2 linked regions of the Acidicapsa acidisoli genome follow. The protein of the gene in region 1 interacts with the protein of each later gene in a pairwise test. Links are inferred from orthologs where the notes say so. Each region holds a gene or a part of one and is shown on either strand. Other genes may lie near its edges. The genes, in order: gyrB and gyrA.

Region 1 (17,366 bases):
CAGTCGTCATATAATTATGGTTTCAGGGTTTTACCCGCCCAGCTGGATTCCGGGACGGATTTCAAGAGAGGGCGAACCTCATAGACGCGGCGGAATTCACGGACAAGACACGATGTATGTTTCGGCGGGGCGCTCAGGCAATTGGCGCCGCGGGGAATTTCAGCTCTTGCAGCCTAAGAGGACGCCGTCCGCAATGGGAAACGAATGACTGATCACATCAAGAAGCAGCTCCTGGAAGAGATCGCCAAGCTGGAGCATGAACTAGCCCACGAGCTACCCGTCGAGATCAAGAAGGCTGCCTCGCTCGGCGACCTCTCCGAAAACGCTGAGTACCACATGGCGAAGCAGCGCCAGGTCTTCGTCAACGCGCGCCTAGGCCAGGTGAAGAAGCGCATGGCTGAGCTTTCGCTGGTAAATCTGGCCAATATTCCCAAAGACAAAGTCGCCTTCGGCTCGACGATCACCGTGTATGACACGACCAAGGACGAAGAGATTATCTACAAGCTGGTGACCAGCGAGGAGTCCGATGTGTCGAAGGGGCTGATCTCGACGACTTCGCCGATTGGGCGGGGGTTGATCGGGAAAAAGGTGGGCGATACCGCCGTGGTGGTTACGCCCAATGGCAAGCGCGAGCTGGAGATCCTGAAATTGATCACCATTCACGACGAAGTAGGGGAATAGCGTGGCATCTACCTGGACCAGCGCCTTTGGCCGCGCCTGCGGCTGGCTGCTCGACCGCATTGTTCACGGACTTTCGCTCACGCGTATTTCCCCCAATGTGCTTACCTTTATCGGTCTGATCATCAATATCGGAGCAGCGTTTTTCTTCGGTCATGCCAACGCCACCAACGCCGGACGGATGTTCCTCTACGCGGGGCTGGTGATCATCGGAGCCGGCATCTTTGACATGGTTGATGGCCGGGTCGCGCGGCGAACGAACAAGGTGACAGTTTTTGGTGCGTTTTTCGATTCCGTAATCGACCGCTATTCGGATGTAGTGCTATTTTTCGGGTTGATCGTCTACTACGCGCGGGTCAATCATTTTCGCTACGTGGTTCTGGTCGCGTTTGTCATGGTCACTTCGCTGATGGTGAGCTATACACGGGCTCGGGCAGAGGCGCTGATCGGGTCGTGCAAGGTGGGCTTCATGGAGCGGCCGGAGCGGATTGTGCTGATCATCCTTGGGGCGCTCTTCAACCACTGGGGCGTGATGGCTCCGGTGCTGTGGGTGCTGGCGATTCTGTCGACGATCACGGTGATCAACCGCATCACCTATACGTACACGAACACCAAGCATATGGCGCCGCTCAGTTAGACTTTTCGGGTCAGAAGGATTTGTAACCGGGTGGGGCCGAAGTGGATCGAATCGACAGAAAGTTGAGTGATGTCCATGAGCCAGACTCCTGATTCCGCAGTTTCCTCCACTGTCCCTGCAAAGATCGAACCAAGAATTGAACGGAGCGACGCCGAGTGGCGCGAACTGTTGACCCCCGAGCAATACCATGTCCTTCGCCAGAAGGGGACAGAACGACCCTTTACCGGGATCCTGACGCAAAATCACGAGACGGGCGAGTATATGTGCGCAGGCTGCGGAGCGGTGCTCTTCGGCAGCGACGCCAAATTTGACTCAGGCTGCGGATGGCCTAGCTTTTACATCCCGGCGGACTCGAAAGCGATCAAGGAGCACGAGGATCTGAGCTACGGGATGCGGCGCGTCGAAGTGACCTGTGCGCGCTGTGGCGGTCATCTGGGCCATGTCTTTCCGGATGGCCCGAAGCCGACCGGACTGCGTTATTGCATCAATTCCGCATCGCTGAGCTTCGAAAAGAAGTAAGGACAACTCAAAAAGCAGCCCCCGCCCGCATAAGGTTCGGCGAGTGGGGGCTGCTTTTTGGTGCTTGAGGTGTATCCGGCGAAAGCCTGGGCGCTACGCCTTGGCGACTTTGCCGCTCTTGATGCAGTTGGTGCAGACGCGGATGCGCTTGGCTGCTCCGTTGACCAGAGCGTGAACGGCCTGGAGATTCGGGCTCCAGCGGCGCCGGGTTACGTTGTGGGCGTGAGAGATGTTATTGCCAAACTGCGGGCCTTTGCCGCAAACGTCGCATACCTGTGCCATTGCTCGACTCCAAAATCCTTAAGGGTATTCCCGCATTGGGATCGGGGCGGTCGTGAAGACGCTGTCTACATTGCGTCGGAGCGTTTTTCGCTCTGGGCAAACGTTGAAGGCTGCCACAACGCAGAAAGACGCGGCTCACAGACCTGCTGCCGAACCCTTAGTATACCCGGAAATCGGCTTTCGGCAAAGGGCTCGGTTTGGCAGCGCGTTGACACAGGCCATAAGTCTTATCCCTCCTTTATATGATTGAGAGTGTACTGGTAGGAGAAGTGGGGGTTTGGTCAAACCGAAACGAAGTGGAAACACACGATTCAATCCACCTGACGTCTATTTCGAATCCAAGCCACATGAGAGCTGAACGCAGCGCCGGCAGCTGGATCGACGAAACTCCCCTCGAATCGAAATGCCTGGTCCGTTCCGCAACGGCAGCCGACATGCCGGATGTCACAGCTATCTATGCCCAGTTCGTCGCAATGAGTACGGCGACATTCGAGACTGAAGTTCCGGATGAGTGGGAGATGCGGCGGAGGCGGCAGGCCGTTCTGGATCGCGATTTGCCGTACCTGGTGGCGGAGCTCGAGGGTTATATTGTGGGCTTTTGTTACGCCTCGCAGTTCCGGCCTCGCCAGGGTTATCGCTTTACGGTCGAAGACTCCATTTACGTGCGCCCCGACTGTATCGGCCATGGGGTCGGCAAGGCTCTTCTGGGCACGCTGATCTCGGAATGCCAGGCGAAAGGTTGCCACTCAATGGTGGCCTGTATCTGTGGGGTGAATGTGCCTTCGGTGGCGCTGCATGAATCGTTGGGATTTCAGCAGGTTGGTTTACTGCCGGAAGCAGGGTACAAATTCGGGGAATGGCTTCGCCTGTTGATCATGCAGCGTCCCTTGCAGTGAGACGCTGACGCTTCTCACTGCGGCGAAAACCCTCTATTAATTCTTTAGTCGCGCGAAGACGCTGTCTGCTTTCGGGGCAGACGTATTTCACTCTGGGCAAGCATTGAAGTGCGATTCCGGCAATGGGCCGATTGCGGGACACACACAGCCACCCAATTCTCAGAGCAAATCTTTGAAGGCAGATCGCAAATCTCTCTTTTCGTCCTCTGTGAGGGCCTTGCCTAGCCTTAGCTTGCCTGCGTACAAAAGCGGACGGTCAATTTCCGGAGGCAGCGGAACCCGGCCCTTTAATGAAGGGGCCAGTAGAGACGCTAACGGACCTTGGAGGATGCTTGCATGAGTCTGTCGGGCGATTTCCTCGCATGATAGGCGGGATTTGGTCACGGACCCTGTAGTTGGTACTACCGATGGCAGGCTGTGGGTCACCACAGATGGTTGAGGACTAACAGGACCGGGGATCGGTGCCTGAACCGTTGCTTGAGCAGCAAAGCTCTTGATCCAATCTGTTGTGAGATAGAGTTTTCCATCTGCTTCCGCAGCGAGATAGGGCGAGGTCGCAACCTTCGGCTCAAGAATAATGAGGTGGACGCGAAGGCCCATCGCTTGTGCAGCCGTCACCCCCGGTGTCAGATCCGCATCCCCACTTATCAGAACCGCGTGATCGATGGCCTTTGATTGGGTAAGGTTCAACATGTCGGCAATAATCAATCCATCCACAGCCTTCTGTTGCCCGGTCATGTTTCGTGTTCCAAGCCTGAGCTTAAAATCGTCAAGCTCATCGATCGATTGGTGATCCGGACCCTTACCGAGCTGGGAGGGACCGTCGTACCAGTAGACGCGGAGCAATTCGACTCCATTTGTCTGGCTGCCTACCGCACCCAGCAGGCTGTTGCGGAGGCTTTTGTAATCGACGATGACTTCACTTCTTTTGCCCGGCCTGCCCAAGACTGCGTGGCATGATTGCACCCAGAAATATCCCGCGTCTATGAATACCGCAACTCTACCCATTAGTTCACCCACAATAAATTTGAAAAGGGGCGCATATGCGCCCCTTTCTAGTGACGTCTTTGGGACGCCAAGTAATTGATGTCTTTGGGACACCGAATAGTAAAAACAGTATAGCAAATTTTAGAAAATGTGACCCGATGACACTTTGTTTCTTTGCGATCCCTTTTTTAGAGACCGGGCTCTCGCAATAAGACTTGCGCCACTCGCCGAAATCGATTTAGAGTCAGCTTCGTTTCCCGTCGCGGGCCGGCTCAATGTTTGGCAGAAAGCCAGTCAGCAGGCCGATGGCCGGCAGGTAAGCGCACAGTTGGTAGACGTAGACGATGCTGGTCATGTCGGCGATTTTGCCGAGGACTGCCGCGCCGATGCCGCCCATGCCGAAGGCGAAGCCGAAGAACAGGCCGGAGATCATGCCGACGCGGCCGGGAACGAGTTCCTGCGCGTAGACCAGGATCGCCGAGAAGGCTGAGGCGATGACGACGCCGATGATCACGCTCAGAACGCCGGTCCAGAAGAGGTTGGCGTAGGGCAGCAGCAGGGTGAAGGGCAGGACGCCGAGGATCGAGCACCAGATGACGTATTTGCGGCCGATCTTGTCGCCGATCGGGCCGCCGATGAGCGTGCCGGCGGCGATGGCTCCGAACAGCAGGAAGAGATGCAGTTGCGAGCTGGCAACGGAGACGTGGAAGCGGCTGATGAGATAGAAGGTGTAATAGCTGGTGAGGCTGGCGATATAGAAGTACTTGGAAAAGACCAGCATCATCAGGATGAAAAGCGCGAAGCCCACCTGATTTCTGGAGAGGTTGTGGTGGTGGTCGGGATGAGCGGCGCGGCGTTGCAGGTGTTCGAGGCGCTCCTTGTACCAGCGGCCTACCCAGCTAAGGACGGCGATTGCGGTGATGGCGGCAAGCGAGAACCAGAGGACGCCGATTTGTCCCTGGGGCAGGATGATGAAGGCAGCGAGCAGCGGGCCGATGGCCGAGCCGGCATTACCGCCGACCTGGAAGAACGACTGTGCGAATCCGTGTTTGCCGCCCGAGGCCATGCGGGCCACTCGCGACGACTCGGGATGGAAGATGGCGGAACCAACACCGAAGAGCGAAGCGGCGATCAGCAGCAGCGTGAAGGTGGGCGCAAAGGCCAGCAAAACCAGTCCAACCAGGGTGCAGGACATGCCGATGGGCAGCGACCAGGGCAGAGGGCGGCGATCGGTGAAGTGGCCGATGAAGGGCTGCAACAGCGATGCGGTGATCTGGAAGGTCAGGGTAATCAGCCCGATCTGGCTGAAATTCAAATGAAATGAGGATTTCAGGATCGGGTAAATAGAAGGCAACAACGACTGGATCATGTCGTTGAGCAGATGGCAGAAGCTGACTGCCGCGAGGACGCGTAGCAATGTCCCCTCCGGCGAGGCGCCGGATAGGGGTTTTGGAGCCTGAACTTCAATGGTTGCAACAGGAGAAGTGGTCATTCTTGATTGCCGGGGTGCTTTGCTGGGTTTGCCAGACTGGATCGCCAGTCTTTATTTTAGCTTTGATTCGGCGGCTTTGCCGTGGGGGAGCGGCGTGATTGACGCGAGGGAAACAAAGACGGTACACTACCTTAGTTTGGCGATTCTGCCTGTAGCCCTGTTTCAGCACTCGTCCGGTGAGTAGTTTGATATGGACTTGAGTGTTGTCAGGGTGAGCATGTGTTTGCCCATTCAATCAGGTTTGAAGGATGCGCGCCCCAATCGATATTGGGTTGAGCGGCGGCGCCGGAGGTTCTATGTACGCTGTGATTCGTACCGGTGGTAAGCAGTACCGGGTCGCCCCAGGCGATGTCGTCAAGATTGAAAAGGTAGAGACCGCGGATTCGGACGTCCAGACGGTCGAGTTTTCCGATGTGCTGGCAGTTTCCGGCGAGCCGGGTACGATTGCCAGGCCGGCGAGCGCGAAGGTTACGGCCGAGGTGATTGGCGACGGTCGCCATGCAAAGATCCTGGTCTTCCACCTGAAGCGGAAGAAGCAGTACAAGAAGCTGCAGGGACATCGACAGGCATTCACCGAGGTGCGTATCAAGACCATTGAGGTGGATGGCGTTCCCTACGGAGCAGCCGTCTAAGCGGCCGAACCGGTAGAACAGAAGTTCTGGACTTTAGAAAGGATTTACTCGAATGGCACACAAAAAAGGCGGCGGTAGTTCAACAAACGGACGCGACTCAAATGCCCAGCGGCTGGGCGTGAAGGCCTTCGGCGGCCAGGTTGTGACCGGCGGCACGATCATCGTTCGGCAGCGTGGAACACCGATCAAGCCGGGCGTGAATGTTGGCATCGGCAAGGACGATACGCTCTTCGCCAAGATCAGCGGAACAGTGCAATTCCGGGATCGCGGAAACAAGGGACGATTCGCGTACGTGGAACCCCTGGCTGCTGAGTAAGCGCGGTCGGCGCTCTCGCAATGGCTTAAGAAAAGGCCGGAACCTGATGGGGTCCGGCCTTTTCTGTTTTCGATCAAATCCAAACAAAGCGGGATTCTCAGGATTCCGATTCTTTGCCCTTCAGAGTGCGAACGAAGGCGCGTTCTACAACCTTCTCAACGTCCACAAGGAAGAAGCTGGGCGCAGGTTGCACGGCAACTTGTGTGCCCTTGTGTCCAAGGGCCGAGGCGATCTGATCCCATTTGTAGATGGCTGAGTTTACAGGAACGGTCACGGCTCTGCGTGCCGGCTCCGGCATCGCCGAGTAGACGGACCAGACACCGAGGGTGATGACCGAGGAGACCTCAAAGGCTAACTGAATGGCCGGAGTAGCATTGACGCCCAACATGGAAACGATGGATTCGGCGCAGTCGATTGCAGCCATCAATCCCAGCCCCAGTGCCATCCCCATCGGGCGGCTTCGCAGTGATAGTCCGATCGCCCTCATGCTCAAGAGAAGCAATGCCAGCAGGCAGAGTTCAGTTGCGCCGGCGCATCGTAGAAGCTGCAGACCAATTTTGGCTACCGTTTCCGACCCCGGTGTGAGAGATGTCAGGGTTGTTGCCGTGACGACCACGGATGCAATCGCAGCCCAGGCAAAAACGGTGGTGCCCATTCGCGCCAGGCCCGGCAGCGGGGACATCGCTTCGCGGTATACGTCAAGGCAGCTCAGGAAGATGAGAGCAGCGGAAATAAGGCAACTGGTCCAATAGACGACGAAGTAGATCTTCGTGTAGGTCATCTCACTGGCAAGCAACGGACCGTAGAGCAGAAATTCCACGATTACCGCGGTAACTGCTCTGACTGACAGATATGAGAACATCCAGGGATAGTGCTTACGAAGACTCGGCCGCGAAAATGTTGCACAGACTGCAATTGACAGCAGTACGTCCAGGTTTACGGTGATCGTATGAGCGAGGGACCAATTCATGCGGCGCGGCTCCGAGCCATCCTTAAAGTACCCCTAGAATAGCGCGTTTCCCTGATGCCGCCTAACCAATAAGGTAATCGCCCGGTAGCACTTTCGTGCTACCGGGGTAGCGTATGCGGACCTGATTTTTTTGGGGATTTTATCGTATAGGGGGGCATTTGTCTGTAAACGGATTGCAGGTTGGCATCGGTCCACCGCCCCCTGGAACGCTGCTCGGGGTGATGGAAGCAACAGTGGAATTCCTGGGTGAAGAGTTTCCGGCAAAAGCTGCGGCGAGAATCAGAGTCAGGGCAAACATGCGAATAATCAGCTTCATAGATACGTCTCCTCCGAAAGTTGTATGCGCGGGTTATGTATTTCTACCTGAGTTAGGAATAGACTGAATTCTACTTTGGAGTCCAGCGATTTCGGCGTAATTAGAAAGTATGCAACAGTAAAGTTACCTGCGGAAGCATCCCCTGGGTAATTCAATTCGGATAACCTGATCGTACCGACGGGTCAGATAATCTGATGATTTCCGGGTACCAGACTCCTATTCGACAGGTTACTGAATCGCGTCTCTCAGAGGCGCGCCCGTGATAAAATAGACCTAGCAGGCGGTCCGAAATCCTCATTCCAGAGCCGCAGTTTCCTGGTCGACTCAGGAGGGCTTGCGGTTCACCAGCGACGTGTGTGCGTCCATTTCCCTGCGGCGCACAAGACTGATAACGCTTCAGGAGACAGGTCGGATTCAACGCCCTTCGCAAAAGATCTGATTAAGCGAGCTTATGTCCACGAACAATCTCTTTGATGACTCCTCTTCCGGCGCGACCCCTGCCAATAGTGGCAGCTACACAAGCGACAACATCAAGATTCTGGAGGGGCTGGAAGCGGTCCGGTTGCGTCCTGCGATGTATATCGGCTCAACCGGAGAGATGGGCCTGCATCACCTGGTATATGAGGTGGTCGATAACTCGGTCGACGAGGCGCTGGCGGGCTATGCTACGGGCATCGAGGTGATCATCCATTTCGACAACTCCGTCACGGTTGTCGATGACGGCCGCGGCATTCCCGTGGACATGAAGACGCTGCCCAACGGCGAGCAGATGCCGGCCGTGCAGGTGGTTTTGACCAAGCTGCACGCGGGCGGCAAGTTTGATGCTTCGACGTACAAGGTTTCGGGTGGTTTGCACGGCGTAGGCGTGAGCTGCGTCAATGCGCTCAGCCAGGAATTCAATGTTGAGATCTGGCGCGACGGGTATACATACGAGCAGGACTATTCCTGCGGCGATCCGACCTCGATGCTGCGACAGACCGGCACAAGCAAGCGGCGCGGAACCAAAGTGCACTTTCTGCCGGATCGAACGATTTTCACGGTCACCGAGTTCAATTACGACACTCTGGCGCAGCGTCTTCGCGAACTGGCCTTTCTGAACAAGGGGCTGGGGATCACGCTCACGGATGAGCGTGCGGTGGACCCCAAAACCGGCGAAGCGAAGCGCACGGAGTTTCGCTATGCGGGAGGCATTGCCGAGTTCATCAAGCACCTGAACAAAGGCAAGGCTGTGCTGCATGAGAAGCCGATCACCATGGAAGCGAGCCGGGATGGCGTGGAGATCGACATTGCTCTCCAGTACAACGATGGCTACTCGGATACCGTGTTCAGTTTCGCCAACAACATCAATACCGTGGATGGCGGTACCCATCTTTCCGGCTTCCGAACTGCTCTGACACGGACGATCAATGCGATTGGGCAGTCGCTGGGATTGTTCAAGGACCTGAAAGAAAATCTCTCCGGCGACGACGTGCGCGAAGGGTTGGTTGCTGTTGTCAGCGTGAAGCTTCCGCAACCGCAGTTTGAAGGGCAGACCAAGGGCAAGCTGAACTCGGATATCGCTGGGATCGTCCAGGCCTTCGTCAACGAGCGGCTCGGCGGATTTCTGGAACAGAATCCGCAGATCGCCAAGAAGATCATCGCCAAGGCCATTGACGCGGCCCGCGCTCGCGAAGCTGCGCGTAAGGCCCGCGACCTGACCCGGCGCAAAGGAGCGTTGGACGGAGGTGGTCTGCCGGGCAAACTGGCTGACTGCTCGGAGCGCAACCCAGAGCGCTGCGAATTGTATCTGGTCGAGGGCGAATCGGCAGGCGGAACGGCCAAGCAGGGGCGCGATCGGCGATTCCAAGCGATTCTGCCGCTGAAGGGCAAGATTCTCAACGTCGAAAAAGCCCGCTACGACAAAATGCTGGGCCACGAGGAAATCCGCGCCATGATCACGGCGCTCGGCTGTGGCATCGGCAAGGATGACTTCGACCCGGCCAAGCTGCGCTATCACCGCATCATTCTGATGACCGACGCCGACGTGGACGGATCGCACATCCGCACGCTGCTGCTGACCTTCTTCTTCCGCCACATGACGGAGTTGATCAAGCGCGGCCATGTGTATATCGCCCAGCCGCCACTTTTCAAGATCAAGAAGGGCCGATTCGAGCAATACGTCAAGGATGAGCGGGAACTCAATACGGTCGCGGTCAGACGCGCCTCGGAAGGCATTTCAATCCGCCATGGCGAAGGCGCAGAGTTGATCGACGGCGCGATTCTGACCCGCTTTATCGGGCATCTGGAAGAGTATCTCGGCTTCCTGGGCAAAGTGGATAAGCGCATCCGCAACGAGAAAGTTACCGAATTGCTCGCCCGAATGGAATTCACCAAGCGCGCGGATTTTGTCTCGACGGAAGAAACTGAAATCCCGCAAAAGCTGGTGGAACTGCGGGCCGCACTGGAACCGCTCTCGGAGCAGTTTCAATTCCGCGCCCTCGGGCAGCCGGAACGGGATGAGGAGCATCAGACCTGGTCGTTGAGCTTCACGGATGTGCAGGGAACAGTGCGCCGTATCGACTGGGCGCTGGCTGCGAGCGCGGAATACAAGCAGATGATGGTGAAGTTCGCCCTGATCAAAGATCAACTGGAGCCTCCATTCCTGATCGAATATGCGGGCAAAAGCGCGGCGGAAGTGGTACAGGATGAAGCTGACGCAGAAGCCGAGGCGGCAGCGGAACCGATCGAAACAGTGGCAGCGAAGGCTCCGAAGAAATCTGCGAAAGCCAATCGCGAGCCGGTCGAGAAGCAGAGCGCCCGCGAGCTCTTCGAGTATGTTGTCGAGCAGGGCAAGAAAGAGTACCAGGTGCAGCGCTACAAGGGACTGGGCGAGATGACCGCGCCACAGCTCTGGGAAACGACCATGGACCCGGCTGCCCGCACACTGCTCAGCGTGAAGCTGGAAGATATCGCCGAAACCGAGCATATCTTTACCACGCTGATGGGTGAAGATGTCGAAGCCCGGCGCAAATTCATTGAAGACAACGCGCTCGATGTCAAAAACCTGGATATTTAACTACTCGGATATTTAGCGGCCAAAATTGTGAAGAGGCGCATATCGGTGTGCGTGGGCTGAGGTCATTCCAGGTGGAACGCCTCGGCCGCGTGTAAATGAGCCTCTTCGTTACCTGGTTTGCGCAGCGAGCAATACCGCCCCTTGAAGTGCCTGGTCCTGGGCATTCCGCGTGAGGAGCCACAGTCTCAATCTTCCGGCTCATTGGGGCTCAAAGGTGGTTATCTTCTTCGCGACAAAATTGAGAAAAGCCCGGATCCGAGGCGATAGATGCTGGCGGTTTGCACAGATGGCGAAGAGGTCGATCTCGTCGCACCAGAAGTCGCTCAGGCATTGAACAATTGTGCCCGCAGCCAGTTCGTGTTGCAGATCCCAGGCGGCCTTCAGGGCGATACCCTCACCCGCACGCACCCAGTCATGCACTACCTCGCCGCTGGTCGTGCTCAGGGTTCCGTTGACGATCACTTCGAAGCGTTTTCCCTGGTCCTGGAAGAGCCATGTGTCTATCACGCGCCTGCCGCGGACCAGGCGGATGCAGTCGTGTTGGAGTAGATCGCTCGGCTTCGCTGGAACCCCGTGTTTCTTGAAGTAGGCTGGCGACGCGCAAACGATGCGCTTGGCGGAAAGAACCTTCTTGGCGATCACACTGGAATCGGTGGGGAGGCCGACACGGAGAGCTACATCAAGGCCATCGTCGATGACATCCAGGCCGATATCGGACAGCATGAGATGCACTTGAACATCCGGGAATTCATCTCTGAAATCAGTGATGAGCGGAGCGATGAGCCGTCTGCCCAACTCCATCGGAGCGCCGATCCGAAGCATGCCTTTTACTGCGGCTCCCTTTGAGGATGCCTCTGCTTCCGCTTCGGCGATATCGGTAACGATGCGTACACACCGTTCATAAAACAACTGTCCCTCTTCCGTCAGTTCGAAGGATCGAGAGGTGCGCGTGACCAGGCGCACGCCGAGGCGGGATTCAAGGGCGCTGAGTCCTCGGCTCATCGCTGCGGGAGAGGAGTTGAGGGCTCGAGCGGCGGCGGACAGGTTCCCTGCCTTTACGATCTGTACGAATAACTGGAGTTCAGCGACCTCGTCAGCCACGATCCCTGCCTTTTCGAGCGGCAATGTCTTCCCCATCATTCTAGCCACTTCCGGAGTTCGCTTAACGGATCAGAGTCTTCGAGGTCAGCCGGTACAGCGCGCTCTAAAAGCGATAGGTCAGACCCGCATTGGCGACGATCGGAGGGCGGTTATCCACCCCATGATCAAAGTAACCACCAGGCCGAAACCCCGCCAGGTTGAACGCGGCAATGAAATGCTGCGCGGGCGACCAGCGAATCTCCATGTCGCCCTGGCCTCCCAGATGCCTTGCGCTGGAGCTGCTCGCAGAGTCCATCAGTATGCCGCTGCCAAATGCATATACGCCGTCATGGACTGATTCGCGCCAATACCAATCCCATGAAACCTCTCCGGTGATATTCCGGCGTAGCTGAAACTGCATCATCGGATGAAGATCCATCAGGTTCTGGGGGCCCAGGAACGGAATGGCTTTGGGAGTGAAATACGCGCCGCGAGGAAACAGCGAATTGAACGTGCCAAGGGTGTTCCCCGCTGGATTTCTGTCGCCGCTGTAGATGTCGGCTCGCAGCATCGGACGCGGATGAAATCTCACTTGATCGAGCGTGTATCCCGTCTCCGTAGAGAGACTCCAGGCACGAATCGAATCGTTACCGAAGGCGCCCCACTGGTAGTTGGCCTCCCAGTTGTAATCCAGACCCTTAGAGGGTGGCCGGAAGGCCCTTACACCCACTGTATGGCGAAGCTCTGTCGCAGAGCCGCGATTGTACGACGCGTCTTTCGTCGCGAGCCCGATGTAGTAGAGATCCACCATTCCTCGTGACAGGATCGGCGCCGGCGCAGTGAGATAGCTACCCCACGTCGTTTGTTGGGGATTGGGAGCGTCGTCGAAGAATCCATGGTTATCCTCTACAGGCTTTAAGGCAAACACGTCCCAGTGGAGATGCGAGGTTTGCGTAATCCAGCGTATTCCGTCGAAGCTGAGCTTTACATTCGGGCCTTCGTTGTTGTCGAAGAGGCGGCCCGATCCAAGTACGACCTCCTGGCGGCCGAGTCGCAGACTGCTTCCGAGTTCCCGGCTGACGTGCGGACCGATCTCGATAAATCCCTGGTGGAAGTCCCCGGGGTCCTCATCCACTCCAGGTCTTGGACCTCCCACTCTGCCCATGACATAGTCGAACTGCAATTCTGAAAACAGCCGGAAATTACTTCCGGCATGTAGATCGAAATGCGGCATTACGCGGCTCATTACGTAGCCGTTGTGGTCTTGAGGGCCTGCGCCCAGCATCCAGTTGTCGTAGTATTCATACTCCGTGCGATACTCCAGCCCAAAAGAGATATACCTCTGTGGACCGTCGCCCAGGCGAATGTATTTCGCCGGATCGAAGAAGTCCGGATGCAGCACTGGACGAGAGAGAAAGCTCCAGTCCTGCTCGGCAGGAAACGGGTTCAACGGAGGTCGAGCAGGATCGCTCACCTTGCCCGGTGGTTGCGGATCGGGAGTCTGCGCAAACACATGTCCGAAGCTCAGCAGGATCACGATGGCAACCGTCATCGCCGGCGCACAACGGATGAACGATGATCGTAGTACGTTCAGCGAGGAATTGGTAGAGATCTTCATGTCCAGTCCTTGATCAATCGGTCCCGCAGGGGCTAACGCATTGGTGAGTGGCAGCGAATAACATCCCTATCACCTCAGCGTGGCTTTAGAACCACGCGTCCGCGCTCGCCTTTCGCGACCAGCTCGTAGGCCTGCTGGGCGTGTGCGAGGGGAATGGTCTTTGAGACAATCGGCGGCTGATATACGCCGGAATCGAAGCCTGATCGCAGCTCTTTCAAGATGCGTCCCGAGGCGGTCAGATCTCGCTTAAGTGTGTCCACGCCAAAGAGCTGCGACTCGTTGTGGTAGAAGTCCACTAGATCGAACGTCACGCGGCGCTCTGTAGGGGAGGTAATTTCAACCTGCCGACCGCGGGGCGCGAGCAAGCTGAGTCCGATCCTGAATACCGGGCCTCCGGCTGCATTGAGGACTACATCGGCGCCGCGGCCGGCGTTATGTGTGCGCAACACATATCCCAGGTCCGGATCATGCGAGTTGATCAGAATGTCCGCAAGTTGCGCAGCAGGTGTAGGGCCTACGGGATCTCCCCGATGAATTCCGATCACGCGTGCGCCTAGATGTTTCGCGATCTGGATCGCTGCGCCGCCGACACCGCCGTTAGCTCCGAAGACAACAAACGTCTCGCCTTTCGACAGCTTTGAGTATTCGAGAGCGCACCATGCGGTCACAAACGTCACTCCCACGCACGCAGCTTGTTCATGCGACAGCGCTTCGGGCTTGCGAACCAGGCTCGCAAGGGGGGCTTGGATGTACTCCGCATGGGAGCCGTCTCTGGTGAATCCAACGTCGCCGCCCGTGCCCCATACTTCCTTGTCGATCCACTCCTGCGGACCGTCCACAACCACGCCCGAGTAGTCGCGTCCGGGGACGCGGGGAAGGGTGGTCTGTGACATCCGACCGGCAACGTTCTTCACATCGCTTGGATTCACCGAAGCTGCCTCAACGCGTACAACCGCCGTGTTTGCATCCGCCTGCGGCAGCGCTCTCTCGGCGAGCTTTAACTGGGACGGGCTACCGAACTCCTTGAACTCAATGACTTGCATGATTTTCCTCCATGGGGTGAAGTGCTAATGGCGCATGTAGAACGCACACTGGCGAAAGCATCAGCCATTGCGGTCAGTTCCAAGAGCCATGTATCCAATTAGCGCGTTGGATGTGGAAACCGAATGGGCTGAATGTTTGTAGCCGCGACGAAAATGAGGCCGCCAGCCATACACACATTCTTGAGAAAGTTGATGAGCTGAATCGTGTACAGCGGTGTGCCCACCGCCTGCCAGAAGGCATGGGCCATGAGGGTAGCTGGGATCAGAAATAAAAGCAGGGCTAACGCAGAGAGACGGGGATAAAGTCCGAATATCAAGCCAATACTTGCGACGAGTTGCAAAGCTTGCGCGCCCAGAAGCATCATGGGCACAAGGCTGACGGGAACGCCGTGAGCGGCCATTTCGTGTGCGGCAAGGCTCTGGCTGACGACGTTCAGTCCATTCAAAAGAAAAATGATCGACATGAGCACGCGAGCTGCGATAAGGGCATATCGTTCCATAGTTGAACCTCCTATTATTGAGTTCTCTTCGTGTGCATCGAGGAACGAAGAGTTTGGTGCAGGCAGGGGAAGCTGGATGGCAATGTCAGGCCGTCATCTCCTACTCATAACGCTATCGTTGTCGTCAGTGACTGAGAAGCCGCTTTAACCACACAGCAGCTTTGCGTTACAAGTAAAGCCGATCCTGTCGTTGCGCCTTACACTAAGCCGCTATGCACTATCTCCTTCGTCTCGGGCCAAGCCAGCGGGCGTAGCCTTACCTCAATCAGGTCGATCCCAGGCGTGGCAAAGAAACCTACCCGCGTTCTTCAGCTCATTACATCGGTCGATGCAATATGTGCCTTGCATAACGCGGATTCATGCTCTCGGTTCGATCAACATGGGCTAAGTGCAAACCGCCAGATTGCTAGATCAAGTGCATCCATCCGGATTTACCGCGCCTCAGCGGGAACGAAAAATGGCAGGAATGTCAGCCGCGCCCAACTTTATTTCAAAGCCTGACTTGACAGGATGGTATGACCAATCTACCATTTGCACGAAGATTCGGACCGGGTATCGAACCACCTGAAAAATGACCTCTGCATCCGTTCCAGCCCTGTGGCTGCAGCTATGCGGAGACGTCATGAGGGCACCATCGGTTCTGATTCACGCGCATTCCCATTTCTGAAGAGATCAATCAGCGAGAACAAAGGAGTGAATCTTGGAACCGATGCAGAAGAATGGCGAGATAGAGTCCCGCCGCGACTTTCTGAAGGCGGCGGCAGTGCTTCCCGTGGCGATGAGTCTCGGCGGTTTTACCCGTAGCGAAGCGAGCGCGCAAGCCGCTCCGGTCGGCGCAGAAAAGAGTGCGGCTCCCTGGTATCGCACAACTTGCCGATGGGGACAGATCAACCTGAACGAACTGGATCCGCAGCATTTCGATATGGATTGGTGGCGCAGTTATTGGAGGCGCGCGCAGACGCAGGGATTGGTCATCAATGCCGGTGGCATTATCGCCTTTTATCCGACGAAAGAACCGCTTCACCATCAGGCTCAGTTCCTGAACGGTCAGGATCTCTACGGCGACCTCACCCGCGCAGCTCATGCGGACGGGCTCAAAGTCTTCGCACGCATGGATTGCGGCAGCGCCTTCGAGCCGTTCTATAAGGCGCATCCGGATTGGTTCGCCGTGAATGCCGACGGCGAACCTTATCGAACCGGTGTTGCAGAAGCCGACGGCCGCGTCAGGCGTGGTGGAGGCGATGCACCCGGGCCGGAGCGCGATGATATCGTCCTCTACACCACGTGCATCAACGGCCCGTATTACGAAGAATATATTCCCAGGATTTTACGCGAAATAGCCGCCCATGAGAGGCCCGAGGGATTCACCGATAACCACTGGGCCGGCCAGGGCCGCGACAGCATGTGCTACTGCGTGAACTGCAAGAAAAAGTTCAAGCAATCCGGTGGAAAGGATCTGCCCACCAAGAAAGACTGGGACGATCCGACCTACCGGCAGTGGATTGAATGGAGTCATAAGCGGCGACTGGAGATATGGGATCTCTTTAATCGCACGACCCGGGAAGCGGGCGGCCCGGAGTGCATCTGGAGCGGCATGCTCAGCGGAAATTTCGTGCAGGACGCGGCAACTTTCCGGGACATGAAAGAACTCTGCGAGCGCGCCGACATCATCATGCTGGACCATCAGGCAAGAGCCGCCAACGGAGGCTTTCAGGAGAACGGCGACACGGGCAAGCGCGTTCATGGGCTTGGCGGCTGGGATAAGCTCGCGCCCGAGAGCATGGCAACCTACGGGCCGCGCAAGGCTGCACGCCCGGCTGCGGAAGTGCAGATGTGGATGGTTGAAGCCGCTGCGGGGACTATTCAACCGTGGTGGCATCACGTGGGAGCCTACCAGGAGGACCGGCGTCAATTCCACGTCGTCGAGCCCTTCTTCCGCTGGTATGCTGCGAATCAGCAGTACATGATTCACCGTGAGCCGGTCGCTACCGTCGGTGTGGTTTATTCTCAGCGCAACTTTGAGTGGTATGGCCGGGACGACGGCAACCTGCTGGCGTTGGCTCCGTATAACGGCGTAACCGAGGCGCTCCTTCGGGCCCGCATACCGTATCTTCCCGTCCACGCCGATCACATCGATCGCGACGCAGCCAAATTTTCCGTGCTGGTGCTGCCCAATCTGGCGGCGATGACCAACTCTCAGGTCGAAGCCGTGCGGCGTTTCGTCAGCAAGGGTGGTTCGCTGATCGCGACTGATGAAACCAGCCTCTATGACGAGTACGGCGATGCGAAACAAGACTTTGCCCTGGCCGATGTCTTTGGCGCGAACTACACGGGCAAGCGCTATG
Region 2 (13,808 bases), 530 kb from region 1 along the record:
GTTTTGCGCCTGCCTGCGCACGATGTCTTGCCCTTCGAAAATCTCTCGCCGCATCCGGATATTCAGGAGCAGCGCGCTGCCGTTCTCTGGAAGTTCGTGACCGGCGCGGCGTCGATCGTTGTCGCGCCCGTCGAAGCGGTCGCGATGAGGCTCTTTCCGCGCAGCTACTACACCGGCCTCGCGCTCAGGCTGGAGCGCGGCGAAGAAGTCGATATCGGTATGTTGATCGATCATCTGACGGGCGTCGGTTATTCGCAGGTGGACCTGGTCGAAATGCCGGGCCAGTTTGCTCGGCGCGGCGGCATTCTGGATGTGTATTCGCCCGAGGCGGATCGCCCGATTCGCGTGGATTTCTTCGGCGACGAAATCGAATCGATGCGCAAATTCGATCCGGAGACGCAGCGCTCTTCAACCCCGCTCGATGAGGCGCTGCTGCTGCCTCTAGCCGAGATTCCGGCAAGCGAAAAGCTGCTCGGCGCGGTGCATGCGCGGCTGAGCAAGCAACGGGTGGAGGATGCGGATGCCGGCGAGGATGTGGATTCGGCGGAGGATACTTTAGCGGAGATTGCGACAGCGCAGGGAGTGACGATTTTTCCGGGGTGGGAGTTTTTTGCCGCGGTCGCGGGGGCCGACACGCATCTGCTCAAACTGCTGCCGCGCTGTGCTCTTTTCGTCGAAGAGCCTGCGATGGTGCGCAACCAGATTGAGCGTTGGTGGAACAAGGTCGAGCAGCGCCATGACCGCTCGGGCATTGGCTCGCTGATTCTGCCGGAAGATATCTATTTGCGGCCGGAGATCCTGCAGGCGATGCTCGGGTCCCATCCGGGACTCGATCTGGATCAGCTTGGCGCGGTGGATGTGCTCGACGAAGATACAACGCTGGGCGAGATTGAATTCGCCACGCGGCCGACGCTGCGTTTTCACGGTTCGATTCCTGCGTTCATTGAGCAGATTCGCAATCTGGTGGCGCAGGAACAACGCATTCTGCTCGCCGCGCCGAATCAACCTGAGGTTGAGCGGCTTGCGACGGTGCTGCGCGAGTATCAACTGCCGTATCGACTGGGCAGCCGCACGCAACACGCGGGCAGCGAAAATCTCTACGACGAGACCAGCCACTTAGCCGGAGATATGCGCGTTCCGGTGATCGTGCGCGCGCAGATAGCCGCGGGAGTAAGTTGCCCGGAGCAGAACTTCATTCTCTTTGGCGCAAATGACCTATCGGATGAGGCCGATGTTACGGCGCGGATGGAACCACGCAAGTCTAAGACTGCGGCGTTTGTCTCCGATTTTCGCGATCTTACAATCGGCGATTATGTGGTGCATGTCGAGCATGGCATTGGCCGTTATGTGGGGCTCAAGGAGATTGAGCAGGATGGGCTGACGGTCGAGTTCATGGTACTGGAGTTTGCGGAGCAAGCGCGGTTGTATGTTCCGCTCACGCGGCTCGATCTTATCCAGAAGTATCGTTCGACCGATGCCGGACCGACGCCGGTTCTGAACAAACTCGGTTCGCAGCAATGGACGAAGACTCGCGCGCGCGTCAAGAAAGCCATGGCCGATATGGCCGACGAGTTGCTCAAGCTCTATGCCGAGCGCGAGGCAGCGAAGGGTCATGCATTCAATGTGGATAACGAGTTTCAACTGGAGTTCGAAGAGGCATTTGATTTCACTGAGACCGACGACCAGTTGAATGCCATTGCCGATATCAAGCGCGATATGGAATCGGCGCGGCCGATGGACCGGTTGCTCTGCGGCGATGTGGGTTACGGCAAGACAGAAGTCGCAATGCGCGCGGCCTTCAAGGCAGTGCAGGACGGCAAGCAGGTGGCTGTGCTCACGCCGACGACCATTCTCGCCTTTCAGCATTACGAGACCTTCAAGAAGCGCTTCTCGCAGTTTCCGATCAATGTCGAAATGATCTCGCGCTTCCGCACGCCGAAGGAGCAGAAGGTGATTCTGGAGCGCTCGGAGACGGGCAAGGTCGACATACTTGTAGGCACGCACCGGCTGCTTTCGCAGGACATCAAGTTTCAGGATCTTGGACTGCTGATTGTCGATGAAGAGCAGCGCTTCGGCGTGCGGCACAAGGAGCGGCTGAAGCAGATGCGCAGGGCGATCGATGTGCTGGCGATGAGCGCCACGCCTATTCCGCGCACGCTCCACATGTCGCTTATCGGGCTGCGCGATATGAGCGTGATCGAGACGCCGCCGAAGGATCGCATGGCGATTCAGACCGTCGTTGCGAAGTTCGATGAGAAGCTGGTTCGCTCGGCGATTGAGTTGGAGCTGGAGCGTGGCGGCCAGGTGTATTTCGTGCATAATCGCGTCGAGAGCATTTACGAAATCGCCGCGAAGATACATGAGCTTGTGCCTGCGGCGCGCGTAACGGTTGGTCATGGGCAGATGAGCGAAGGCGAGTTGGAGAAGGTGATGCTGGCCTTTGTGCATGGCCAGTATGATGTGCTCGTTGCTACTTCAATTATTGAGAATGGCCTGGATATTTCACTGGCGAATACGATTCTGATCAATCGCGCGGATCGGCATGGGTTGAGTGAGCTGTATCAGTTGCGAGGTCGCGTGGGACGGTCCAATCGCCGCGCTTATGCGTATCTGCTGATTCCACCGGAACAAGAGTTGACGGACATTGCGCGACGACGACTGGCGGCTCTCAAGGAGTTCAGCGATCTTGGAGCGGGCTTCAAGATTGCCGCGCTTGATCTGGAGCTGCGTGGCGCGGGTAATATGCTTGGCGGCGAGCAGAGTGGGCATATCGAGGCGGTCGGATTCGAGTTATATACGACAATGCTGGAGCAGGCGGTGCGCGAGTTGAAGGGCGAAAAGGATGAAGATCGCGCGGCCACACAGCTCAACCTTGGAATTGCTCTGCGCATCGAAGAGACGTATGTGCCGGAAGAGAATCAACGGTTGCGGCTGTACAAGAAGATAGCTGGAGCTGCGACGGATGAAGTGTTAGCAGATGTTCGCGCCGAGCTGGAGGACCGGTACGGTCCGCTGCCGGATCATACGATTCATCTGCTGGAGGCTTCGCGATTGCGCATTGCCTGCGAACGGGTCGGCGTGGCGCAACTGGATCGCAAGCGCGATCTGCTGCATTTGAAGTTTACGGACAAGGCTGCGGTCGATCCCGAACGGCTCATGCGTCTGGTGGCCAGGAACGCGCGCAAGGGCGCGCAGTTCACGCCGCAGGGTATCTTGAAGTATCCTTTGACTGCCATGACGCCAGCCGATCCGATGAAGATCATGGCCGACGCCCGCGCGTTGCTTGACGCCATTCAACTGGAAGCTGTGCCTGCCTAGCGCGTGTTCGCGCACAAAGTGAGCCAAATGAAAAAAGCCGCAGCATTCTGTATCTTCGGAGCTCTTATCGTGTCGGTAGCTGTTAACCAGGGATTTGCGCAGGACTCGAAGGCGGCATTTACCGCTGCTTCGGATGAGTACTTCGATCAACTGTATTTCCCGAACCAGCCGACGCTTGGGACTCTGACTGGCTACCATCAATACGATTCGAAGCTCGAAGATTTCTCGCGTAGGAGCATTGATTCTGAGATAGAGGCACTACACGATTTCGAAGGGCGGATCGCGACCATTCCTGAGGCTTCGCTGGATCAGACGACTCGCGGCGATCGCGAACTGGTGCTCTCCAACATACGCTCGACTCTTTTAACGCTGGAAGTGATTCGTCCGTGGGAGAAGAATCCGGATAGTTATTCGGGGGCTATTTCCAATGCAGCTTTTTCGCTGATGGAGCGCAAGTTCGCGCCGTCCGAAGAGCGGCTGCGATCCCTGATTGCGCGGGAAAAGCTGATGCCGCGGACGTTTGTTATCGCGCGGGAGAACCTCAAGAATCCGCCGCATGTTTACACCGATATTGCGATCGAGCAGCTTCCCGGCATTATCAGTTTCTTTCAGCATGATGTGCCGCTTGCGTTTGCGGACGTGAAAGATCCGGCTTTGAATGCGGAATTCACAGCGACGAATGCGGCTGTAATTGCCGCGCTCAATGACTATCAGTCCTGGTTGAAGACAGAACTGCTGCCGCGCTCCAAGGGAGAGTTTCGCATTGGTGCGGATACCTTCCGCAAGAAGCTTGCATATGACGAGATGGTCGATACGCCACTGGATAAGCTGCTGGAGATAGGGCAAGCCGATCTCAGTAAAAACAAAGCGGAATTCAATCGCGTCGCGAGAGAGCTTGAGCCGGCAAAAGATCCACGCGCGGTGCTGGAGGAGTTAGGACAGAACCATCCTGCGCCGGATCAGTTGTTACAGAGTTTTCGAGATACCTTCAATGGCCTGATTTCTTTCATTCGCGCGAAGAATATTGTAACGATTCCTTCGGATGTGCGGCCGATTCCTTCGGATGTGCGGCCGATTCTTGAGGAGACGCCGCCCTTTATGCGGGCCACGACATTCGCTTCGATGGATACGCCCGGGCCGTTCGAGAAACATGCTACGGAGGCGTATTTCAATGTAACTCTGCCGGAGTCCTCGATGACTCCCGCGGAGGTCGAGGGATATATGCACGCCTTTAACATCGGTACTGTGATCAGCACGGCGGTGCATGAGGCTTATCCTGGCCACTATGTGCAATTCCTTTGGGTGCCGCGCGCCCCGAGCCGTGTGCGCAAGATACTGGGCGCTAATTCGAATGCCGAGGGCTGGGCGCACTACTGCGAGCAGATGATGCTGGATGAAGGCTACGGCCAGCCCGGCTCAGGCGCGAAGACGGAGCGTGAAGCGAAGTTCCTGCGCCTGGGGCAGTTGCAGGATGCGTTGCTGCGGGACTCCCGCTTTATCGTCGGCATCCGGATGCACACGGCCGAGATGAGTGTTGACGATGCAATCGCCTTTTTCGAACGGGAAGGATACCAATCCCATGAGACGGCGGTGGTAGAGACGAAGCGCGGTACCTCCGATCCAACTTATCTTTACTACACGCTGGGTAAGCTGGAAATTATGAAGCTGCGAGAGGATCTGCAGAAGAGAGATGGTGCAGCTTTTTCGCTGCAGAAGTTCCACGATGCATTTCTCAGTCAGGGCTACCCTCCCATCAAGATCGTGCGGCAGGCAATGCTGGGGAATGATTCTCCGGCGCTCTAGGAAGCGCAAGTTGATGCAAATCTTTAGTAATTAACAACCAACATTCCTTTGGTAACTTATCTTTGAGATAATTCGAGAGGCTGCCCGAAAGTCCAGCTATGTTCTTCAGGAAGGAACCTATCGCATGAGCAATCAAGTTCGCACGGCTGTCTTTCCCGCAGGTGGTCTTGGCACACGTTTTCTGCCCGCCACCAAGGTTGTTCCGAAAGAGATGCTGCCCCTTGTCGACAAGCCAATTATTCAGTATGGCGTTGAAGAGGCAATCGCATCCGGTATCGAGCACATTATCTTCATTACCGGACGGGGCAAGGGCGCGATGGAAGATCACTTCGACATCAGCTATGAGTTGGATGCGGCCCTCGAAAAGAAGGGCAAGAAAGAGTTGCTGGAGATATCGCGGAAGATATCCTCGCTGGCTCGTATCTCTTATGTTCGGCAGAAGGAGCCGCTGGGTTTAGGTCATGCCGTGCTTAGCGCCAAGCAGTTAGTCGGCGACGAGCCGTTTGCGGTGATTCTGGCGGATGATGTCATTGATTCAAAGGTTCCTTGCATCAAGCAGATGATCGATGTTTACAACGAGCGTCAGGGATCGGTGCTGGCGACGATGACCATCGAAGGGCCGGGGATCAGCGCTTATGGAGTGCTTGCGGGTTCACAGGACCCGGCTAACGAACGGATCTACAACTGCACCGGGATGGTCGAAAAGCCGAAGTTTGCGGATGCCCCGTCGAAGCAAGCGATTATTGGCCGATATGTGCTGACTCCAGCCGTCTTTGGGCTGCTGGAGCAGACTCGCTTTGGAGCCGGCGGCGAGCTGCAGCTTACGGACGGAATCCTTGGGCTGCTCAAGACAGAGAAGGTGTATGGCTACACCTTTGAGGGCAAGCGCTTTGATGCCGGGGATAAGTTCGGGATGTTACAGGCGACTGTCGAATTCGCGTTGAATCGAGCGGATCTCGGACCGAAGTTCCGGGAATATCTCAAAACGCTTCCACTGTAAGTTGAAAGGGAGCCAGTTACAAACTGGCTCCGCCCTACGCTTTCCACTTGATGTTACAACCGACGCTGGCGAGCTGATCTTCCGACACTGGTTTGCCGGTTAGCACCGCGTCAATTGCTGCGCGCAGATCTTCGCCGGTGACTGGAATCCCGTTGCCGGGGCGGCTGCCGTCAAGTTGGCCGCGATAGACGAGGCGGAAGTCCGCGTTGAAGAGGAAGATGTCCGGGGTGCAGGCTGCGTCAAAGGCCTTCGCGACTTCCTGCGTTTCATCGTAGAGATAGGGAAATCGAAAATCCATCGTGATGGCCTGCTGCTTGAGCCCAGCCGGTGCGTCGTCGGGATAAGTCAAGGCGTCGTTGCTGCCGATGGCGACAATTCCGATGGACTTATCGGCGTAATCCTGCCCGATTTTGGCCAGCTCGCGTTCAACGTGTTTGACGAACGGGCAATGAGTGCAGATGAACATGACCAACAGGGCTTTCTTTCCGCGAAAATCATCGCGCCGGATGGTTTGTTCGCTTACGACGTCGGTAAGTGCGAAATCCGGGGCCAGGGTGCCAAGCGATAACATGGTTGATTCTGTTCGTGCCATGGCGGCTCCTCCGTAGATGGATTTATAAGTTGAAGTTTGTAAGTGCGTTGCTTAGAACAATGGTGCTTGCTTTTGGGGCATAGCAAGGCCGAAGTGTTCGTAGGCGAGACGGGTTGCAATGCGACCGCGCGGAGTGCGATCGAGAAAGCCGATCTGAATCAGGAATGGCTCGTAGACTTCTTCAAGTGCGTCTTCATCTTCGGAGAGGATCGCGGCCAACGTACCCAGGCCGACCGGGCCGCCGTCGTATTTCTGAATGATCGTCATCAGCAGGCGGCGGTCGATTTCGTCGAAGCCGTGCGCGTCTACTTCGAGCATGGTGAGCGCGGCGTGGGCGGTTGCGCGGTCGATTTCGCCGGTCCCGCGCACCTGGGCATAGTCGCGCACGCGGCGCAGGAGACGGTTGGCGATGCGGGGTGTGCCGCGGGAACGGAGCGCAATCTCCGCCGCCCCGTCGGTGTCTATCGGCACCTGCATGACTTCGGCGGAACGCTCGACGATGATCCGCAGTTCCTCTTCTGTGTAAAACTCCAGACGCAGGAGAATGCCGAAGCGCGAGCGCAGCGGTGAGGATAGCAGGCCGGGCCGCGTCGTCGCGGCGACGAAGGTGAAGGGACGGATTTCCATCACATGGGTGCGCGCGGCCGGGCCCTGGCCGATAATGATGTCCAGCTTGTAGTCTTCGAGGGCGGTGTAGAGTTTTTCTTCGAGCACGGCCTGCAAACGGTGGATTTCGTCGAGAAAAAGCACCTGCTTTTCGCGCAGATTGGTCAGGATTGCGGTCAGATCTCCCTGGATTTGTAAGGTCGGGCCGGAGGTTTGCTGGAAGCCTACGTCCATTTCGTTGGCGATGATGGTCGCAAGCGTGGTCTTGCCCAGGCCGGGTGGTCCGAAGAGGAGCACGTGGTCGAGCGCCTCGCCGCGGGATTTGGCGGCTTCGAGGGCGATGGCGAGCTGTTCCTTGGCTTTGGCCTGGCCGATGAACTCGCCCAGTCGGCGCGGGCGGAGCTTCAGTTCAAAGCTGTCTTCTTCGCCGGCGCGCGCGGCGCTTACGAGGCGTTCGGGATCGTCTTTAGGTTTCGGCGCCATGCTGATGGAAGTCTATCAAGTGTTGGCCGCAGAGCGGTGTCTTGTGTGGGGCTGTGGACAATTCCGTCAATCGCACAACTGATAAAGTAATTGCGCGGCATAGAACCGGAGGTGGAGCGGCATGATCGTCGTTGAAGAACAGGTTGAGTTGACTACTGCTTGGGGGCCGATGCGGACCCACATTGTTCATCCTGCAGCGCCGGGAAAGTACCCGGGAGTTGTCTTTTATTCAGAGATTTTTCAGATCACAGGGCCGGTAGCGCGCATTGCGGCGATGCTGGCCGGACACGGGTATATCGTCGCAATGCCGGAGATTTATCACGAGTTCGAAGCGCCGGGCACCGTGCTCGCGTATGACAAGCCCGGTACCGACCGCGGGAATACGCTCAAGACGACCAAGGAACTGGCCAGCTACGATGCCGATGCGCGTGCGGCGCTGGACCATCTTGCTTCACGTCCGGATTGCACCGGGCAGCTTGGAGCAATGGGGATTTGCATCGGCGGGCATCTGGCGTATCGGACAGCACTGAATCCGGATGTGCGGGCGACGGTCTGCTTCTATGCGACGGATATCCACAAGCACAGCCTGGGCAAGGGCATGAACGACGATTCTCTGCAGCGGGCTTCAGATATCAAAGGCGAGTTGCTGATGATCTGGGGACGGCAGGACCCGCATATCCCGCTGGAAGGCAGGATGGCCGTGTTGAATCGGCTCAATGAGGTAGGAGCGGTATTTACCTGGCATGAGGTAAACGGAGCGCACGCATTCTTGCGGGACGAAGGCGCGCGGTACGATCCGGAACTGGCGCGGCAGTGCATGACGCTGGCGCTCGATCTCTTTCATCGCAAGCTCGGGCAGGGCGATTCCAGCGCGGCGGCGATTACGAATACACGCAATTGAAGTCGTTCTCAGTGCAAGACGGGTTCTGACCTGGCTCCGGTAAACTGGGTCAGGACCCGTATCGTCAGGATGACCCTTCGTTTCGCGACTCTTCGCCGTTTCCGATTCAATCTGCCCCAGCGCATCGCGGCGGGGTTGTTGCTACTGTTTCTGGCGCAGGCGTTCTGGCTCACCGCTCACCAGGACCTTACCGAGCGCGACTACCAGTACGCACGCTGCGGCCGCGAAATGTGGGAACGGCCTTCGCCTCTGGCTGGATATTTTACGTCCTGCGGGAATATTCACGACGGCGTACTGGCGTATCGCGTGGCAGGGCTGCCGCTGACGCTCAATCTGGCGTATGAGCGGCTGGCGGACAACTTTCGCAAGCCGGAAGACAAGGTTGTCCAGACACTCGACGCGCCCACTTCGACCTGGGAACTGCGCCACCAGATGACGCATGTCCTGCTGCTCCTGCGGCTGCCGTTTATCGCTTCCGGGGTGGGATTGGGCGGGGCGCTGTGGTGGGTGACGCGGCGGCTCTTTGGCAATCTGGGCGGGTATACGGCGTTGGCGCTGTATGTTTTCTCGCCGGAGGTTCTGCGGGCGTCGGTTGCTCCTAATCCTGAGATTCTTACGGCGCTGGGCTTCTTTGGCGGCCTCTACACGTGCATCGGCGTGGCGCATGCGATGCAAGGCCCACGGCGAAAATGGCGTCCCAGGATTGTGTTGCTCACGGTCTGCTTCGCGGTGGTTGCGGCTTCGCATATCGCGGCGCTGCCGGTGCTGGTGTTATTGGGACTGTTCTTCATGTTATGGATCGCGGAAGGACGCCGGAGCCAGGTGATGCCCGTGCTGCTTGAGTCGACCATTGCGGCATTCATCTTGCTGTTTGCGTGTTACGGTTTTTCGCCGGACGCTTTCAGCTATCTCTTTCGCTCGGACGCGGCGCAGATCGGATTTTCCTTCGGCCCGGCGTGGCATTTCTTCTGGAACATCTCAAATGCCGGGATTACTGTGGCGACCGGCGCCGCACTGCTGCTTTACTTTGCCTTGCGCAAGACGCTTTATTTCGGAAATACGACGCCGTTTCTGGTGACGCTGCTTTTGATTTTTGTTATTACGGCGGGCGTGCCGGGGAATCCGCTGCTTTGGGCGTTGCCATTCTTGCTTACCTTCATCGCCGGGGTCTTCGCCGATTCGTATGAGACGGTCCGAGGCAGGGTCGCGATCGCGGCGTGCGGTGCAATTGTTGTGCTCCAGGCGGTTTTCTGCGTTCTCACTTTGCCGGGGTTGCTGTAGGCGGTTAGGATTTTTCCGGCGGAACTTTTGCGCCTTCTTTCCGAGCCTTGGAGAGCCCGATGGCAATGGCCTGTTTCGGGTCGGTTACCTTCTTGCCGCTGCGTCCGCTTTTGAGCTTTCCTTCCTTCATTGCTTTCATTTCGGTTTCCACGCTCTTTGAGGCGGCTGGGGAGTATTTTCGCGCGGACGATTTCTTTGCGTTGTCCTTCTTAGCCGTAGCTGTTGTGGCCATCGTGAGTCTCCTTGTCTACCCCATTTTCAGATGGTTACGGTGCCTGAGCAGTTGTACGGAAGCTGTCCGGAGGCTCGATTACGTCCCCAAAATCCGCTCAAAATTCATCGCTCGCTGGGAATCTTCGATACGCTTCGGTAGGGCAATCGGATAGAAGTAGTAAGTATAAGTAAAATAAAGACTTATTCGCCGGTTCAAGCCTTGCTATTTCAGGGTCCAAACAACTAAAATAACGATAGTAGCTCGCGAAGCTCAGGCTAGTCCTAAATCGCTTCCATCCCGCCCCTTCGCTCGCATCCACAACTATGGCAGACGATCAGAATCCGCAACTCCCTCTTGAAGCTGGCGGCCCGCCGAACAGCGGTTCCAATGTGGTTTCCATCAACATCGAAGACGAGATGCGCCGCAGTTATCTCGACTACTCGATGTCGGTCATCATCGGGCGCGCATTGCCTGACATTCGCGACGGCCTCAAGCCTGTGCATCGCCGCGTGCTGTATGCGATGAGCGAGATGGGCCTGGAGCACAATAAGAAGTACACCAAGTGCGCCAAGGTTGTCGGCCAGACCATGGGTGTTTACCATCCCCACGGCGACTCGGCGATTTACGACACGATGGTGCGGCTGGCGCAGCCCTTCTCGATGCGTTATCCGCTGATCGACGGCCAGGGAAACTTTGGCTCAGTCGATGGCGACCCGCCGGCGGCGATGCGTTATACGGAATGCCGCCTGCAGCGTATCGCCGGCGAAATGCTGGCCGATATCGAGATGGAGACGGTCGACTTTGTCCCCAACTACGACGAATCGACCTCCGAGCCTTCCGTTCTGCCAACGCGCATTCCTACGCTGATTGTCAACGGTTCGAACGGAATCGCCGTCGGCATGGCGACTAACATTCCTCCGCATAACCTGACCGAGATTGTGAACGCCACGATTGCGCTGGTGAACGATCCGAAGGCCGGGTTGCTGGAAGTCCTGAAGCACGTTCAGGGGCCGGATTTTCCGACCGGCGGATTCATCTTCGGGAAGACCGGCATCGCGCAGGCCTACACGACGGGCCGCGGACGATTCCTGATGCGCGCCAAGGTGGCCACCGAGCAGCTTACCAAGGAAAAGCTGGCGATCATCGTCAACGAGATCCCTTACCAGGTCAACAAATCCAAACTCATTGAGCGGATTGCCGAACTGGTCAACGAGAAGATCGTCGACGAGATCAGCGACGTCCGTGACGAGAGCGACCGCGATGGCATGCGCATCGTGATCGAACTGAAGCGCGGCTCGCAGCCGGAGATTGTGCTCAACCAGCTCTACAAGCACACGCAGATGCAGGAAAGCTTCTCGATGATCTTCCTCGCGGTGGTCAACGGCCAGCCGCGAGAGCTTGGACTGGCTGCAGCCATCCGATGCTTCATCGATCATCGCGTGGAAGTTGTCCGTCGCCGGACAGTGTATCTTTTGCGCAAGGCCCGCGAGCGCGAGCATGTCTTAGAGGGCTACAAGATCGCCCTCGACAATCTCGACTCGGTCATCCGCATCATTCGCGGATCGGCTTCGCGTGCCGAGGCGAGGGAAAATCTCTACGTCTGGGGCAAGGGTGTTGAGATCGTCGTTAACCTGAATCGCGAGAGGCTTCCCGCCGAAGAGCGCGGCCTGACCTATCGGCAGATCGACGCCATTCTCGAATTGCAGCTCTATCGTCTTACGCAGCTTTCGGTCGACGAAATCCTCAAAGAACTGGGCGAAATCCGGCTGCGCATTGCGGAATATGAGCTGATTCTGGCCAGCGAGCCAAAGCTTCGCGCCGTTATCGTGAAGGAGCTGGAAGACGTTCGCGACAAGTATGGCGATGCACGCCGCACCATCATTGTCGACGAGACCGCCGAGCTGCAGATGGAAGACCTGATCGCCGATGAGCAGGTGGCCATCACTGTCAGCCACCAGGGCTATCTGAAGCGGACGCCGATCTCGATCTATCGCCAGCAGCGCCGCGGCGGCACCGGACGCACCGGCATGAAGACGCGCGAGGAAGACTTTGTCGCGCAGCTCATTATCGACTCGACCCATGCTTACCTGCTCTGCTTTACCAATACGGGCCGCGTTTACTGGGTCAAGGTCTACGAAGTGCCGGACGTGAGCGCGGCGGGCAAGGGCAAGTCGATGCAGAGCCTGCTCAATCTGCAAGCGGGTGAAAAAGTCGTCACCATCCTCCCTGTGCGCAATCTGGAAGAAGAGGGTAAATTCATCCTTTTCGCGACGCGCAATGGCATCGTCAAGAAGACGCCGCTCAAGGACTTCAGCAACGTCATGGCGCGCGGCATTATCGCCATCGCCATTGAAAAGAGCGATGACCTGATCGAAGCGGCCATCACCGACGGCAAGCAGACGATCTTCCTCGCCACGCGCGAGGGCATGGCCATTCGTTTCATCGAAGAATACGACCCGGAACGCAGCGGGATCGGATTGCGGCCCATGGGACGAAACGCCGCCGGCAATAAGGGCATTTCACTCAAGAAGGGCGACGAGGTGATTGGCGTTGCCATCACCGTCACCGATGAAACGCGGGATCGGAACCGCGATGAGTGTGCGGCGAAGTTGAACCTGACCAGCAAGCTGGAAGCTTTGCGCAACGAACTCTCGGAAGCACGAGAAGCCTTGCAGAAGGCGCGTGAAGATCGCCGAAACGGCAATCCCGACGATGAGGTTCTGAAGGCAGCGGAGAAGGCTGCTGAGAAATCCTCAGAAGTGGCGTGGAAGGCTCTCAAGGCTCTCGACGAACGCCTCGGCGTAGGCAGGAACTTGATTCTTACCGTCACGGAGAACGGCTTCGGCAAGCGAACGGACATCGACGAATATCGCCTGACAGCGCGCGGTGCGCAGGGCGTCAACAATCTGAAGGCAACCCCGAAGGTCGGCAAGAGCCAGGCCATTCTGCCGGTGGATGAGACATCGGAATTGATGGTGATCAGCCAGTTCGGCAAGATGATCCGCATCGATACCAAGACCATTCGCGAGGCAGGCCGTTCGACGCAGGGCGTGAAGCTGCTGAATCTTGAACCGGACGATAAGGTCGCGGCAGCGGTCGTCATTCCGCCGGAAGACATCAAGGAAGACGAGCAGGGAACCCTGCTGCAGTAGCCTCACCGAAAGAAGATGGAGTTGTAAAGCGCGACAGGCATCCCATTGTGGATGCCTGTCGCGCTTTACAACTGCGATTTTCTTCTCGACTTTTTTCAGCGTAGGTCATCTTGACCGCCAGTTATCGGACCTGCCCGCACCACTCTTGCCACTCCGAATACGCGGATCGGAACGGTACACTGGTAAAGCTCGGTAGCCTCCGCGAACCTCGCCAATACCCCCGTCTATGCGACGTTCGTACCTCATTTCGCTTCTGGTCGCCTTGGCCTTCAGTCTCTCTGTCATTGCTCCGTCAATGGCAGTCGTCCCCGCGCATCCGCATCATCGCGCTCAAACAAGATCCATTGCAACTTCGCGGAGAACCGGCAAAGCCGGCGTCCAGTCTCGCGCACGACGACAGGCCGCAGAACACGCGAGCCGCGCTGGATTGCGACCGGCGCAGCATCTGCATCGGCCGG

What was found.
Region 2: the proteins of gyrB (region 1) and gyrA interact in binary tests that used the Escherichia coli proteins (3 or more experiments, as listed by UniProt). The link is inferred for Acidicapsa acidisoli from one-to-one orthologs.

The regions. Positions count from the first base shown.
Region 1 is NZ_JAGSYI010000001.1:833,763-851,128, reverse strand. What follows is about bases 7,795-10,980. They hold gyrB (DNA topoisomerase (ATP-hydrolyzing) subunit B), read left to right. Parts: upstream 7,795-8,176; coding sequence 8,177-10,780; downstream 10,781-10,980. Other genes in these bases: OHL23_RS03440 (LysR family transcriptional regulator), read right to left, coding at 10,979-10,980. Also shown: OHL23_RS03495 (GreA/GreB family elongation factor), read left to right, coding at 205-681; OHL23_RS03490 (CDP-alcohol phosphatidyltransferase family protein), read left to right, coding at 683-1,315; peptide-methionine (R)-S-oxide reductase MsrB, read left to right, coding at 1,391-1,834; rpmB (50S ribosomal protein L28), read right to left, coding at 1,928-2,116; OHL23_RS03475 (GNAT family N-acetyltransferase), read left to right, coding at 2,464-3,012; OHL23_RS03470 (NYN domain-containing protein), read right to left, coding at 3,172-4,020; OHL23_RS03465 (MFS transporter), read right to left, coding at 4,244-5,491; rplU (50S ribosomal protein L21), read left to right, coding at 5,788-6,123; rpmA (50S ribosomal protein L27), read left to right, coding at 6,176-6,439; OHL23_RS03450 (hypothetical protein), read right to left, coding at 6,537-7,409; more of OHL23_RS03440, read right to left, coding at 10,981-11,920; OHL23_RS03435 (alginate export family protein), read right to left, coding at 11,985-13,478; OHL23_RS03430 (quinone oxidoreductase family protein), read right to left, coding at 13,553-14,521; OHL23_RS03425 (DoxX family protein), read right to left, coding at 14,620-15,021; OHL23_RS03420 (twin-arginine translocation signal domain-containing protein), read left to right, coding at 15,731-17,366. UniProt on the Escherichia coli protein: DNA gyrase negatively supercoils closed circular double-stranded DNA in an ATP-dependent manner to maintain chromosomes in an underwound state.
Region 2 is NZ_JAGSYI010000001.1:306,121-319,928, reverse strand. The notes cover bases 10,143-13,550. They hold gyrA (DNA gyrase subunit A), read left to right. Parts: upstream 10,143-10,521; coding sequence 10,522-13,350; downstream 13,351-13,550. Other genes in these bases: OHL23_RS01200 (DUF6496 domain-containing protein), read right to left, coding at 10,143-10,216. Also shown: mfd (transcription-repair coupling factor), read left to right, coding at 1-3,318; OHL23_RS01230 (DUF885 domain-containing protein), read left to right, coding at 3,388-5,121; UTP--glucose-1-phosphate uridylyltransferase GalU, read left to right, coding at 5,246-6,121; OHL23_RS01220 (thioredoxin family protein), read right to left, coding at 6,156-6,713; Holliday junction branch migration DNA helicase RuvB, read right to left, coding at 6,765-7,802; OHL23_RS01210 (dienelactone hydrolase family protein), read left to right, coding at 7,924-8,703; OHL23_RS01205 (glycosyltransferase family protein), read left to right, coding at 8,773-9,984; more of OHL23_RS01200, read right to left, coding at 9,989-10,142; OHL23_RS01190 (hypothetical protein), read right to left, coding at 13,632-13,808. UniProt on the Escherichia coli protein: A type II topoisomerase that negatively supercoils closed circular double-stranded (ds) DNA in an ATP-dependent manner to maintain chromosomes in an underwound state.